4 regions of the Lysinibacillus sp. RS11 genome follow, and region 4 is predicted to be linked to each of the others. Evidence: riboswitches for the same ligand, from Rfam matches in the RefSeq annotation. Region 4 holds a riboswitch; each other region holds the start of a gene.
The links. Region 4 has a riboswitch for cobalamin ahead of AB9L17_RS22320 (FecCD family ABC transporter permease). Riboswitches for the same ligand answer to the same signal wherever they lie in the genome.

Region 1: linked by a shared signal. The riboswitch ahead of cobT (nicotinate-nucleotide--dimethylbenzimidazole phosphoribosyltransferase) and the one ahead of AB9L17_RS22320 (FecCD family ABC transporter permease) in region 4 are both predicted to bind cobalamin.
Region 2: linked by a shared signal. The riboswitch ahead of AB9L17_RS14905 (energy-coupling factor ABC transporter permease) and the one ahead of AB9L17_RS22320 (FecCD family ABC transporter permease) in region 4 are both predicted to bind cobalamin.
Region 3: linked by a shared signal. The riboswitch ahead of AB9L17_RS23170 (hypothetical protein) and the one ahead of AB9L17_RS22320 (FecCD family ABC transporter permease) in region 4 are both predicted to bind cobalamin.

Annotation. Positions count from the first base shown of each region.
Region 1 is NZ_CP168124.1:1,287,581-1,290,795, reverse strand. It holds gene cobT (nicotinate-nucleotide--dimethylbenzimidazole phosphoribosyltransferase) at 258-1,313, opposite strand; cobalamin riboswitch at 1,429-1,604, opposite strand; gene AB9L17_RS06250 (YheC/YheD family protein) at 2,009-2,773, opposite strand.
Region 2 is NZ_CP168124.1:2,896,751-2,899,965, reverse strand. It holds gene cbiQ (cobalt ECF transporter T component CbiQ) at 1-264, opposite strand, end outside; gene AB9L17_RS14910 (energy-coupling factor ABC transporter substrate-binding protein) at 270-542, opposite strand; gene AB9L17_RS14905 (energy-coupling factor ABC transporter permease) at 544-1,290, opposite strand; cobalamin riboswitch at 1,549-1,734, opposite strand; cobalamin riboswitch at 1,960-2,143, shown strand; gene AB9L17_RS14900 ((2Fe-2S) ferredoxin domain-containing protein) at 2,286-2,657, shown strand; gene cobJ (precorrin-3B C(17)-methyltransferase) at 2,662-3,215, shown strand, end outside.
Region 3 is NZ_CP168124.1:4,496,745-4,499,959, reverse strand. It holds gene AB9L17_RS23175 (glutathione peroxidase) at 333-878, shown strand; cobalamin riboswitch at 1,154-1,345, shown strand; gene AB9L17_RS23170 (hypothetical protein) at 1,512-2,054, shown strand; gene AB9L17_RS23165 (ABC transporter substrate-binding protein) at 2,056-3,018, shown strand.
Region 4 is NZ_CP168124.1:4,325,254-4,328,468, reverse strand. It holds gene AB9L17_RS22330 (YdhK family protein) at 1-223, opposite strand, end outside; gene AB9L17_RS22325 (biotin transporter BioY) at 350-946, opposite strand; cobalamin riboswitch at 1,119-1,277, shown strand; gene AB9L17_RS22320 (FecCD family ABC transporter permease) at 1,432-2,478, shown strand; gene AB9L17_RS22315 (ABC transporter ATP-binding protein) at 2,484-3,215, shown strand, end outside.

The sequences.
Region 1 (3,215 bases), 1.8 Mb from region 4:
AAGGAACACTCTACTCATTGAAGCGAAAAGGTTATTACCTGTTTTCGCTATTTTTCAAAATAATCGAGTTCTGTCCCAGCCTCTTATTTTTTATCAATAGCAGATTTTAAATCCTTTAACTATAACTTTTGTTTATGTGTAGCAGCGCCTAGAAACAATATATCCTAATAGAAATAGTATGTTACCCTAAGTAAACTTTTTGCTTGCTGAGTAACTACTTTCATAAGAACTTGTTTTTAGAATCTCATAATATTTAATTACTTTTCTAACAGCAGAATAGCTTCCTCTAATGTTGTCATGTTTTTCATCATGGAACATGCTGCGTCCAAAATAGGAAACGCTAAAGCTGCACCAGAGCCTTCGCCCAATCGCATATTCATCTGCAACATCGGTTCAACTCCGAGCATTTCAGCAGCAATTTTAGCACCTGGTTCTTCGGAAGCATGAGAAGGAATGATATAGTCTTTTACTTTTGGTTCGAGTTCGTATGCAATAAGTGCAGCAATAGTAGAAATGAAGCCATCAATCACAACAGGCTTGCGATTTGCAGCTGCAGCGAGTACAACTCCAGCCATAGCACCTATTTCTAAACCACCAACTTTTGCAAGAATGTCAATAGCATCATCACGATTTGGTTTGTTTAATGTAATAGCATTATGAATAACTTCTATTTTATGGTCGATTCCACCTGGCCCAACACCTGCACCGACCCCTGTCACTTCAATCGGATGACATGCACGAAGAACCGATAATATTGCAGCACTCGGTGTTGTATTTCCAATCCCCATTTCACCTGTCCCGAGTACATTCGCCCCTTTTGCTATTTCTTCGGTAGCTACTTCAATTCCTACTTCAATAGATTGAATGGCTTCTTCCCTTGACATGGCAGGACCTTTTGCCATATTGTCCGTTCCATATTTAATTTTTTTTAGGATAACACCAGCATCATGCGGAATATCTTCTTTTACGCCAACGTCTACTGTGACAATTTTAGCATCTGTGATTCTTGCGATAGCACAGACACCAGTTCCACCTCTAGGAAAATTTAATGTTTGAAAGACCGTCACATTTTGTGGATTAGATGTCACCCCTTCATCACAAACACCATGATCTGCGGCACACACAATAATCGCTTTATTATCAATCGCAGGAAATAGTTCTCTTGTAATCCCAGATAGTTGCACAGCAAGGGTTTCTAGTCTTCCCAAACTTCCAGGAGGCTTGCATAGTGCATCTATGCGTTCTCTTGCCTGCTCCATCATTTTGTGGTCAGTACTGTGAATGTTTTGAATCGTCTGTTGTAATAATTGCATGAAAATTTCCCCTTTCTTTTTTGCCTCATTACTCGAAGATATGATTTAGAGAAAAAAATAAAAAGCCTGTAGTTTATTTCATAACAAATAAACTACAGACTTTTCCATCGTCTATATAATACGCAGCAGTTAGGCAGGTCTCCTGGCTCAATTTCAACATTTCATAGAACCTTCCCAGACTATGCTAGTGGCATTCTCCATGAAACTCTCTTTTACAGTGGTGGGACCGCTAAAGCTTTTCACTTTATTCCCTATTCTCCCGCAATGGGCACCTAATGCTTTTATGCAATTATTTTAAATTTACGATAAAGTGTTTTTTGTGTCAATATATTTAATTAAATGAAAAATTGTTCCAGGGATTCCTTTGCTGGCATTCGTTCCAAAATAGTGAATTCCAGTAAAAGAGTCTTTTAACACTTCGAATAACCAAATAAATCTAACGTACGCGAATTTAGGTTCCTGAGGGCTGGCAATTTGAGCCCATGCTGAATCTTCTCTCCAATAGAAAATTGATTCATAACGCGCCTACTCAACCACAATCTATTTTTCCTAGGTAAATTCCTAATCGTTCACAAGTAACGGATTCAATTAAAACTTATTTCCTATAAATATAGTAGGGAAAGTAATTTTTTGATGTATGTCTATTGAATAAAAATATGCTGATGACTAACATGAAAAATAACTACATTTCAAACTTAGCCTTCATTTTGCATTTTCCTAATCTCAACAATATTCTTCCAGATCGCCCTATCAACTTTGGCAAAACTACGTATGCTTGGCGTTGTATTTACTTCGAATAATATAGGTTTTCCTTCTAGATTTATTCCAAAATCAATGCCATATTCTCTACAAGGAAAGTGGGATGCTATTACTTCAGCTACTAAAATTGAATCCTCTTTTAGAGAATCTATTGTTTGATCTTTCTTTGTATTATCCATCATCAAATAACCTGATAATAATTCCTCAATCGATATTGCTTTAGAACCTCGATTTGAATTGACAATCCCATGATCCTCAGTTGCCACTCTTCCGTAAATCCCACCAATTACCCATTTTCCCTTTAGATTTTGAACATGAACACGAATAGATATTGAATTCCCATCAGGGGTTAGACTTTTGACCCCCTCTTGTATAATATAAATTCCGCTTAATCTACCTTGTTTCTCATATGGATGTAGAACTTGGTGGAAATCCTCAATTGCTGCTACACATTTACTTATTTCCTCACCTTGCATGGTAAATCCGTTAAAACAATAGTGTCCATCTTTTCTTTTGTAGACTTTATAAATTGCTCTTCCTTGTCCAGCGCTATTATGTTTCACATAAATATACTCATACTTATTTAATAAATAGATTAGGTTTTCTAGACTGTAAAGTATTGATTCTGGCATGCAGTTAGTTGTTAAAGGATTTTGTTTTAAAAGTAAGCATTGTTCCCATTTTCCAAGTCCGTTTTTCAATAAACTCACCTCATTTAGTTAGATATTTTCATTTCTTTTGTATTGATAGTGTAGTCCTCTCCACTTATGGAGGTTACTGTATTCTATGTAAATAGATTTATCTTGCATAGGTGGGTGAGACTTGGTAACGCGATATCTCATATTTTTCATTTTGAGTCCCATAATTAAATTTACTACACTAGAAAAGTAGTATTATGATTGTTCTCAATACACCATTTTTTGATTTCAAAACATTAGTTTCTAATATACGGAAAAACAACAAAATTTTTTAATGAAAAAATATATTCAGACACACTTAAATTTTTAATGGATACCTATAACGGTCTTTCCGCAAAAGTTGTAGAGGAAGTTGGTTTAAATGGGATATGGGCGAGTGGTCTATCGATATAAGGATCATTAGGTGTAAGAGATAATAATGAAGCATCATGGACGTAGGCATTAG
Region 2 (3,215 bases), 1.4 Mb from region 4:
TGATGGGGCTATAGAAATTAATATGGATACTAAACTAGAAAGTAAAAAAAATCCCGGTAGTAATAGAAGTTTTGCATAATATTTAACTGGGATTTTTGCGCTTAAAATGGTAAAAGCACTCATTACAATAAATGTAATGAGTGAAATTCGTTCATCTCTCATGATAAGCGACAATAATAGTAGTCCTAAGGATAACGTCATTTTTTCTAGCGGATGAACAGACGCTAGCTTATTCAAATAAGCATACTTATCAATGAGTAACATATCGTTTAACCTTCTTTATGTTTGCCGCGCATAAAGCCGATGAAATAGCCGATAAATCCAGCGCCGATAGCAGCTTGTAGAGCGAATAATAAGCTTTCAATTTCACCACTTGGTGGCTCCCAAATGCTTTCAAACCATGGTTCGTAGTCAGCGTTAATTTCACCAATTGCTGCTTCCGCTTGGCCATCAGCACCCTCAAATTCTGCACCCTTTTGGATAAATAGAGGAATGATAGCTAGAAACACAACAATTGCCAAGAGCAGTAAATTTTTTTTCATTTTAGTGTGCCTCCTTAGCTGAGAAAACACGTAATGCTTTTAGTTCGCTCACATTATATTTTTTCAAGAAATTCATAACAATCACTGTTAAAATTCCTTCACTAACCGCGAGCGGAATTTGTGTTAATGCAAAAATACCAGCAAATTTTGTGAATGATGCCATAAATCCTCCTACTTCAGAAGGGAAGGCAAGAGCTAATTGTACAGATGTAACAACATATGTACCTAAGTCACCAAGCATTGCTGCTAAAAAGACAGCTACTGAAAATGATAGCCCCATTTTTTGTGCGCCTTTAAATACAGAGTAAGCAATAATAGGACCAACAATTGCCATAGAAAATGTATTTGCCCCTAATGTTGTAAGCCCGCCATGTGCTAAAAGTAAAGATTGGAATAATAAAACGATTGTCCCAATCACACTCATGGCTAGTGGCCCAAAAAGAACAGTCCCAAGTCCAACTCCTGTCGGATGCGAGCAGCTCCCCGTTACAGAAGGGATTTTTAAGGCTGATAATACAAAGGCGAAGGCACCGGATAAACCTAGTATCATTTTTGTTTCAGGATTTTCATCAATGGTTTTACGAATAGAGCGTAATCCTAAAATAATAAATGGAATCGATAAGACCCACCAAAAAATCGCCCATTCAATCGGCAAAAAGCCCTCCATGATATGCATAGCAAATGCACGATTTGGCACAAGTAAAAATGCCAACAAGAAATAACTAAGCTTCCAATGTGAGAATTTCAAAATCTCTCCTCCTAACATTATATTTTTCGAATGTAGCGTGCGAACGAAATCAATTTCGCCTTGGCGTAATTGCGTCCGGAGGCTTTATTTCCATTCAGGAGGTGTTTTGGTTATATCTGTAAACATCTACCACCATAAGATGGGGTCTCTTCTGAATGAAAATAAAAAGCACTTCTCCGACTTTGGAAAAGTGCATAGCTAAAAGAGGCAAATAAAATTTTAATCTGCTAAGCCGCACACCTATCCTCGTAGGTTGAAACGATCACATATTTTTCGGCAGGTCTCCTGGCTTTAGTTCAACGTTTTATAGGCCTTCCCATCCTTTGGACAGTGACATGATCTATAAAACTCCCTAGTACAGTGGCGGGACCGCGCCGGACTTGAACCGGCTTCCCTTTTAAGCGAAATGGTATACACTTCGCACCGAAAAAGTATGAAGTTGTGAGATTTCACGACAAAGTGTAACATGAATTTCCACATATATGCCATACTTTTTATAAAAATTTTAGAATTAAAGGTCAATGTCGAAAATTCAGATAAATACAGATAGAAATTTCGCGTTTTCTCTGAATTTTTAATAAAAATGTCACAATTTGAGAAAGAAATATTGAAATTTTTAAAAATTAAGATATGATAGAGACAGTTTTCTATTACATAAAAGATACAATTTCATATAAAACATCAATAAGTGCTTGAATATTTTCGAGATAATAGGGAAATCGGTGAAAATCCGATACAGCCCCCGCTACTGTAATAGCTGATGAAATCGCAAATGCCACTAGTGAAAACTTAGGAAGGCGCGAAAGTAAAAGGAAGCTTAAGTCAGGAAACCTGCTTATTGTGATAAATGCATGCAAACTTTTCGGAGGGAGAAGTTGAAGCGAGAGCGAGTACCTGTATATATTCGTTTTAATTTGGCTTCTACAAAACCTTTATTCTTCGTCTAGAGTAAAGGTTTTTTCTTTTTCCTAAAAGCAAATGAGGGGAGAACAACAATGACAACTTGGAATTTAGAGGGGATGAAAACGCATCTTTTTATTTGCAATGGCAGTAGCTGTATGAAAAAAGATGCAGAGGAAATTACACAGGCAATCCGTGATGAAATACAAATGCAAGCGCTTGATCAGGACATACATACGACTAGGACACGCTGTAATGGTAGATGTAAGGATGCATGTGTTGTTATCGCTTATCCTCAGGGGAATTGGTACCGTGTGCCGACTACAGAGCATGCGCGGGCACTCGTACAAGATTTAAATCATGAAGTATTACAAAATGAGCATGTCTTTACACTGCGTGAAGGTTCGTTACAGCGTACAGCACAAACAACAGCCATTAAAGGCATTGAAAAGGTGAAAGAGGGGTAACAAAATGGCGCAAAAAGGAAAGATTTTCGTAGTTGGTTTTGGACCTGGGGATTTTAAACATATTACGACTCGTGCTGTTGAGGCACTTCAACAAAGTGATATGATCATAGGCTACAAAACATATGTTGAGCTTATTCAGGATTTAGTTAGTGCAAAGTCAATTGTTAGTACTGGTATGACAGAAGAAGTTTCACGTGCACAAGAAGCAGTACGCCAAGCAGAGGCAGGAAGTATCGTATCGGTTATATCGAGCGGTGATGCTGGCGTTTATGGCATGGCAGGCTTAGTATATGAAGTTTTAATTGAACTAGGCTGGACGGAAGCAACTGGTGTTGAGGTAGAGATTGTTCCTGGTATTTCTGCTATCAATTCATGTGCAAGTTTACTAGGTGCTCCGATTATGCATGACGCCTGTACGATTAGTTTAAGTGACCACTTAACACCTTGGAATTTAATTGCAAAGCGAGTAGAAGCAGCGGCAATGGCTGATTTCGTTATTGCTCTTTATAACCCAAAAAGTGGCCGTCGTACGAGACAAATCGTAGAAGCACAACGAAT
Region 3 (3,215 bases), 170 kb from region 4:
AAAATTCTTTCGCTAATAGAGAAATAGTTTATAATATATCAGGCGTGCTGAGTAGGAAAATATAGGTTTATTATTGACCGATAATATGATTTTTTGTGGCTGTTTCACTATTGTATGCCTATTTTTAAGGTCCATCGGCATAACATAGGGTTGATTTCGTCTGTACTGAATGAAGATTAAATGACATACGTCTAAACAAATGTCATTCGCAACTTTTGGTGATGAACATGATGAACCATGTTTAACTGATTGTGGCAGAAAATTACATATTCTAATCAATTAATATTGTTAATCAACATTCCTGACAATTTAGGGAAAAAGGGAGTTAAACAATGAGTATTTATAATTATTTAGTTAAGAAGCCAAACGGTGAGATACTATCAATGGAAACTTATCGAGGAAAAACGCTGTTAATTGTTAATACAGCAAACAAGTGCCGTTTTACATATCAATTTGAAGACTTGCAAAAAATGTATGATAAATATGGGAAGGATAATTTTGTCGTTTTAGGTTTTCCTTGTGATCAATTTGATAACCAAAATCCTGAAGATGGCGAACAAACTACACACCTATGCAAAATCAACTATGGGGTAACATTCCCGATTTTTGAACTCGTGCAGGTAAACGGAGATGCGACACATCCATTATTCAATTATTTAAAGCACGAGATAGACTATCGTGAATTTGGCAAGGCAAGTATGCAGGAAAAAATGTTAGCAGAAGCAATTATCCAAATTGCACCTAGTTTTTTAGACGGTCGTAATATTCGCTGGAACTTTACAAAATTTTTAATAGATACAAATGGTAAAACAGTTGCCCGCTTTGAACCGACAGATTCACAGCTTGATGTTGAGCAAGCTATTGAAAAAATTTTATAAAACTTTGAATCAATACTTGGATCTGTTCTTGATTAAAGAAGTATGCTGATGAAAGTACATATTGTGGAGGGAGGATACGTTTGCAGAGAGCGTTTCACCACAGAATGTGCAGTCAAGTTGAAGGGGCATACTTCAAATGTCTTGAATTTAGATTAGAGAATGATTTTGTATAGCTATGTAGAAATAGGCTTACTGTTGTTCGTATTCATTTGTTTTCCGTTCATTTCAAAGCTATTTTTTCCTATCAATATGTGTTAAACTGCTTTACAAGTGAATTATTTTTGCAAAATAAAGGTGTTAACAAGCATAATTGGGAATTCGGTGAAAGACCGAAGCTGTTTCCGCAACTGTAAGTACAGGAATCATAAAGATATACCTTTGTCGAAATATCGGATGGGCAGGTTTTTATGACTCATAACATGATTGGATGTACAAGCCAGGAGACCGACCTTTATTTGAACGTATAGATGCTCTTCGGAAGCTAGGAGGATATGCGGCAAATACATAGGCTTTGTCGTGTCTATGCGACACTATTTATGCTATTTTCGTCGTCCCTTAGGAGTAGGGGCGACGTTTTTTTATGTATACTCACTATTAGTAAGAATTTTTCACGAAGGAAAGCGGGGACTAGAGTTGAAAAAAGATGCACGTTATTCTTGTTATCCATTTATGCGTGAAAAGGCATCAACAGTAGATTTTGAAATTCGAACAGATAGTCTTACAACACATATGGGTGTCGCTTTAGTAGCAGTAAATAAAGAGACAGTAAGGGTAGTGGCAGATGATTTATTAGCTATTTTGCCAATGGCTTACCATGTTAATGGCTCCGTCCGAGGGAAATTAGCAGTAACTGAAGATGACTTAGCGTGGCTTAGTGATCGTTATGATTTTTATGTTAGTCATGTGAAAGATGAGATTCAGAATTTTGTATTACCACAAGGAACAGAGGCTGCTGCTGCATTACATGTATGTCGTAGTGAGTCGAAAAAATCATACCGTATTTTACACAAAGTTTCTGAGGAACGGGAAGTACCAGCTATTCTGTTTGATTATATAGGATTACTAGCCAATGTATTTTTTGTTATGGCTGTCTATATGAATCAGCGCGCTGGTATTGCTGAAATACCGTTTATTAGTAAGTCATACCCAATGAAAAAGAAAAAGGAGAATCAATGAAATGAAGAAATTGTTTAATCTACAATGGCTTTCTGTATTAATGTTAGCACTCGTATTAGTAGGCTGCGGCACAAAAGAGGATGCTAACAAAGACACTTTTTCTAAGGACGAGCAACAAACTGAGAGCACAAGCTATAAAGTTACGGATGATCGTGGTGTAGAAGTAGCGTTTGATGCAGTACCTAAAACTATTGTTTCATTACAACCAAGTAATACAGAAATTTTGTTTGCCCTAGGTGTTGGTGATAAAATCGTCGGTGCAACAGAGTATGATACGTATCCAGAAGAAGCGCAAAAAATTGAGCGCGTCTCTACTGCTGCAACTTTCAATAGTGAGCGTATTTTAGCGTTAAAGCCAGATGTTGTTATTGCCTATACAACTGGTGGTGATGATGAAAACTTAAATGCTCTAAAAACTCTTGAAGATGCAGGAATTAAAGTTTTTGCTATCAAATCAGCTGCTTCATTTGATGATGTTTACGGGGATATCCAACAAATTGCATCTGTTATGGGGATTGAAGATAAAGGCGAAAAGTTAAACGAAGATATTAAAGCTAAAATTGCGGAAGTCCAGGCAAAAGTCAAAGATGTAAAAGAACCAAAAAATATTTACTTAGAAATTAGTCCAAAGCCAGACATCTATACAGCTGGTTCTGATACATTCCAACAAGAGATTTTAAATGCTGCTAATGTGAAAAATGTATTTGCTGACGTTCAAAGCTGGGCAAAGGTATCTGAGGAAGATGTCATTGCGAAAAATCCAGAAGTCATTTTAACAACAGTAAGCTATGTAGAAAACTCAGTGGGAGAAATTCTTGCACGTGATGGATGGAATTCAATCACAGCCATTCAAAACAAAGCGGTTTATTATATAGATACTGATATTTCGAACCGTCCAGGTCCACGTATTGGTGAAGCTGTTGAGCTAGTAGCAAAAGCAGCATATCCTGAGTTATTTAAATAATCTATATTGAAAAGTATTTTAGAGCTGTCCTTTATCCAGGGCAGCTTTTTTTGATGTTGGTCGAATCTAATGATCATTGTACAGGTGTTTCGCTTCGATGAAGAAGTGCTCGAATAGAACCATACATCACTCGGCTTGAGACTAGCTGGTGACATTTCCTAGTGTGAAAATTGGTATTATAGCGAATTGTTTTATAG
Region 4 (3,215 bases):
TTCCAACTGGAAACTTTGGATTTTCAGCATTTTTCAAAGTTGTTGGTACTGCGCCAGAGCTTGAATGGTTCATCGTGGAATGATCCATCTCTGTGCTATGTTCAGTTTCGATGTTATTTTTTGAATCGGCTTCTGACTTAGTTGTATCGGCAGAGCAAGCCGATAATGTTAGTAAAGCTACTGCTGCTATTAAGCCAATTGACCACTTTCTTTTGAATAACATATTATATTCCTCCTCACTATTTGCTCTTAATGTAGCAAATAAATGTGCAGAAATTGTGGACAGCATTCATATAGGATTCCTAAAACAAAAAGCCCTCTTTAGCATTAAACTAAAGAAGGGCTTACGTTATTTAACAGGAATTATTTTTACTATTTTTTGTAGACGGTATGCAAAAATACCGGCAAATATCGCTAAAATAATATCCTTTGGTAATGGAGGCATCATCCAAAGCCATGCCATCTTATAAGAAAAAGCTTCTGGAGCACTAGCCCATAACTTGTAGGCGAAGTACATCCAATTTGTCCCAAGTAAATAATTAATGGCTGTTGCAATTAAAGCAGCAATTACATAGCTTTTTTTCGTTCCACTGCGCTCTACAATAAGCCCTGCAACATATGCAGCTAATATAAAAGTAACAATAAAACCGAATGTAGGACTTAAAATTTGTCCAAAGCCCCCACTGAAACGTGCAAATACAGGGGCGCCTGCTAAACCTATGCACATATAAACAGTACAAGCGAGTGCACCTTTTCTACTGCCAAGAATAAGTCCTGCTAATATAGCAAAAAATGTTTGTAGCGTGATGGGTACGCCACCAACAACCATAAAAGGTACAAAGGAAGTAATATTAGCGCCAATCATCATCAATGTTGAAAATAGTCCAATATAAGCAATATCTACTGTTCTTAATTTGTGATGCGAGTGTTCCGCTACTGTTGTCATTATTTCACCCCTAATAAGTAATATTGATAATAATAGTGTAAAAAAATAAACATTTTGTGTCAACCTAATATTTTATATAGGTTAACACAAAATGTTTATCCTTCATAATTTGATAAATAATTACTAGTAATAGACTAACTATTAAAATATATGATAGAATCGTCATAATTTTAAAATATCAGATGCAAATGGTGTGACATCTTGTAAAAGTGTCACTTAAAAGGGAAGTCGGTGCAAATCCGACGCATTTAGGCCACTGTTCTAGAATGGGAAGGCAATCATAGGGACATTGATTCGAAGCCAGGAGACCTGCCAATTAGCGAATATCTGTAATGCCCACGAGGATGAAAGCGATTACGGACAATAGTAGAAGGGAATCTTTCTGACTTTGTTTAATCTAGGGTATTTCTATGCGTATTTTGCATGGAATACCCTTTTTTTATCTTCATTAAGTCTATTATTAATGATTAGGAGTTAATAAACAGATGAATAAAAAAATTATGCTACTATCAATGACTCTTCTTTTAGTACTAATCATTTCAATGACAATTGCCATAATGGTTGGATCGGTTTCTGTGACGCCAATTCACGTATGGAAGGTTATCCTTTCCAAAATACCAATTGTACAAAACTCAATCGAGCAAGATTGGAGTCGTTCACAGGAAATTATTATTTGGCAAATACGAGTTCCGCGTGTATTGCTCGCTGCTATTGTTGGAGCAGGGTTGGCAATTGCAGGAGCAGCTATTCAGGCTCTTGTCCGTAATTCAATTGCCGAACCATATATTTTAGGGATATCTTCTGGTGCAACGGTTGGGGCCACAGCTGTCATCATTTTAGGTGCTTTTTCATTTCTTGGCGTTTATGCTCTTTCCGTATCTGCATTTATAGGTTCTCTGACAGCAATGGCGTTAGTTTTCTTCTTAGCATGTGTTGGCGGTAGAGTTTCTGTCTTTCGACTTTTACTTTCAGGGATGGCGGTGTCGTTTATTTTATCTGCTATTTCAAATTTTATATTAATGACGTCGAAGCAAGAGGGCGGAATGAAGGCAGTTATGTTTTGGATGCTAGGAAGCTTAGCGGGTGCGAAGTGGAGTAATCTTTTAATTCCTACAGTTATTTTTATCGTGGTATTTGCCTTGTTATGGCTCCATTATCGAAGCTTAAATTTATTACTTCTTGGGGAAGAAGCAGCGGTTACATTAGGGGTTAACTTACAACAATTTCGAATACAGCTTATCTTATTAGTATCGTTATTAACGGGTGTGCTTGTCGCAGTAAGTGGTTCAATCGGATTTGTTGGCTTAATCATTCCGCATATTGTACGGCTGATCGTAGGTTCAAACCATAAATATGTCATACCGATTAGTGCTTTGTTTGGGGCGATTTTCTTAGTGTGGGCAGATGCACTTGCTCGGATTATAATTGCCCCTGAAGAAATGCCAATTGGAATTATCACAGCTTTTTGTGGAGGGCCGTTTTTCATTTGGCTACTACGTCGTAACAATTATTCTTTCGGTGAAGGGGATTAAAGCATATGACATTAGAGACGAAACAAGTATCTTTCTCCATTTCTGATGAGCGCATATTACATGAAGTAAGTGTACAAATAAAGGAAAAACAATTTGTTGGGTTAATCGGTCCAAATGGTAGTGGGAAGTCAACGCTATTAAAGAATATGTATCGTTTATTAAAACCAGAAAGTGGAACAGTTTTATTAAATGAACAGGATATTTTAAAGCAATCGAGTAAAAGTATTGCGAAAAATTTAGCAGTAGTGAGTCAAGAAACGCCGGTCGTATTCGATTTTACCGTACATGATTTAGTCAGTATGGGAAGAACACCACATAAAAAACTATTTGAGCTTGATCAGGAACGAGATTTTCAAATTGTAAAAAATGCACTAGATCAAACAGGAATTGCTCATTTAGAGAAACGTAGCTTTAGTTCTCTTTCAGGCGGAGAAAAAAAGCGTGTGATGGTTGCCCGTGCCCTCGCTCAGCAAGCACAGATGCTTATTTTAGATGAGCCAACAAATCATCTAGATATTCAGCATCAATTGCAGCTAATGGATCTAATTCAAACCCTACATTTAACAGTTGTTGCGGCAATACATGATTTAAACATTGCAGCTATGTATTGTGATCAAATTTATGTTTTACAGCAAGGGCGAATTGTCAATTTTGGAACACCAGAAGAAGTACTTACACCAGCATTATTACAAGATGTTTTTGGTGTTTACGCTGATATTCAAACACATCCACTTACA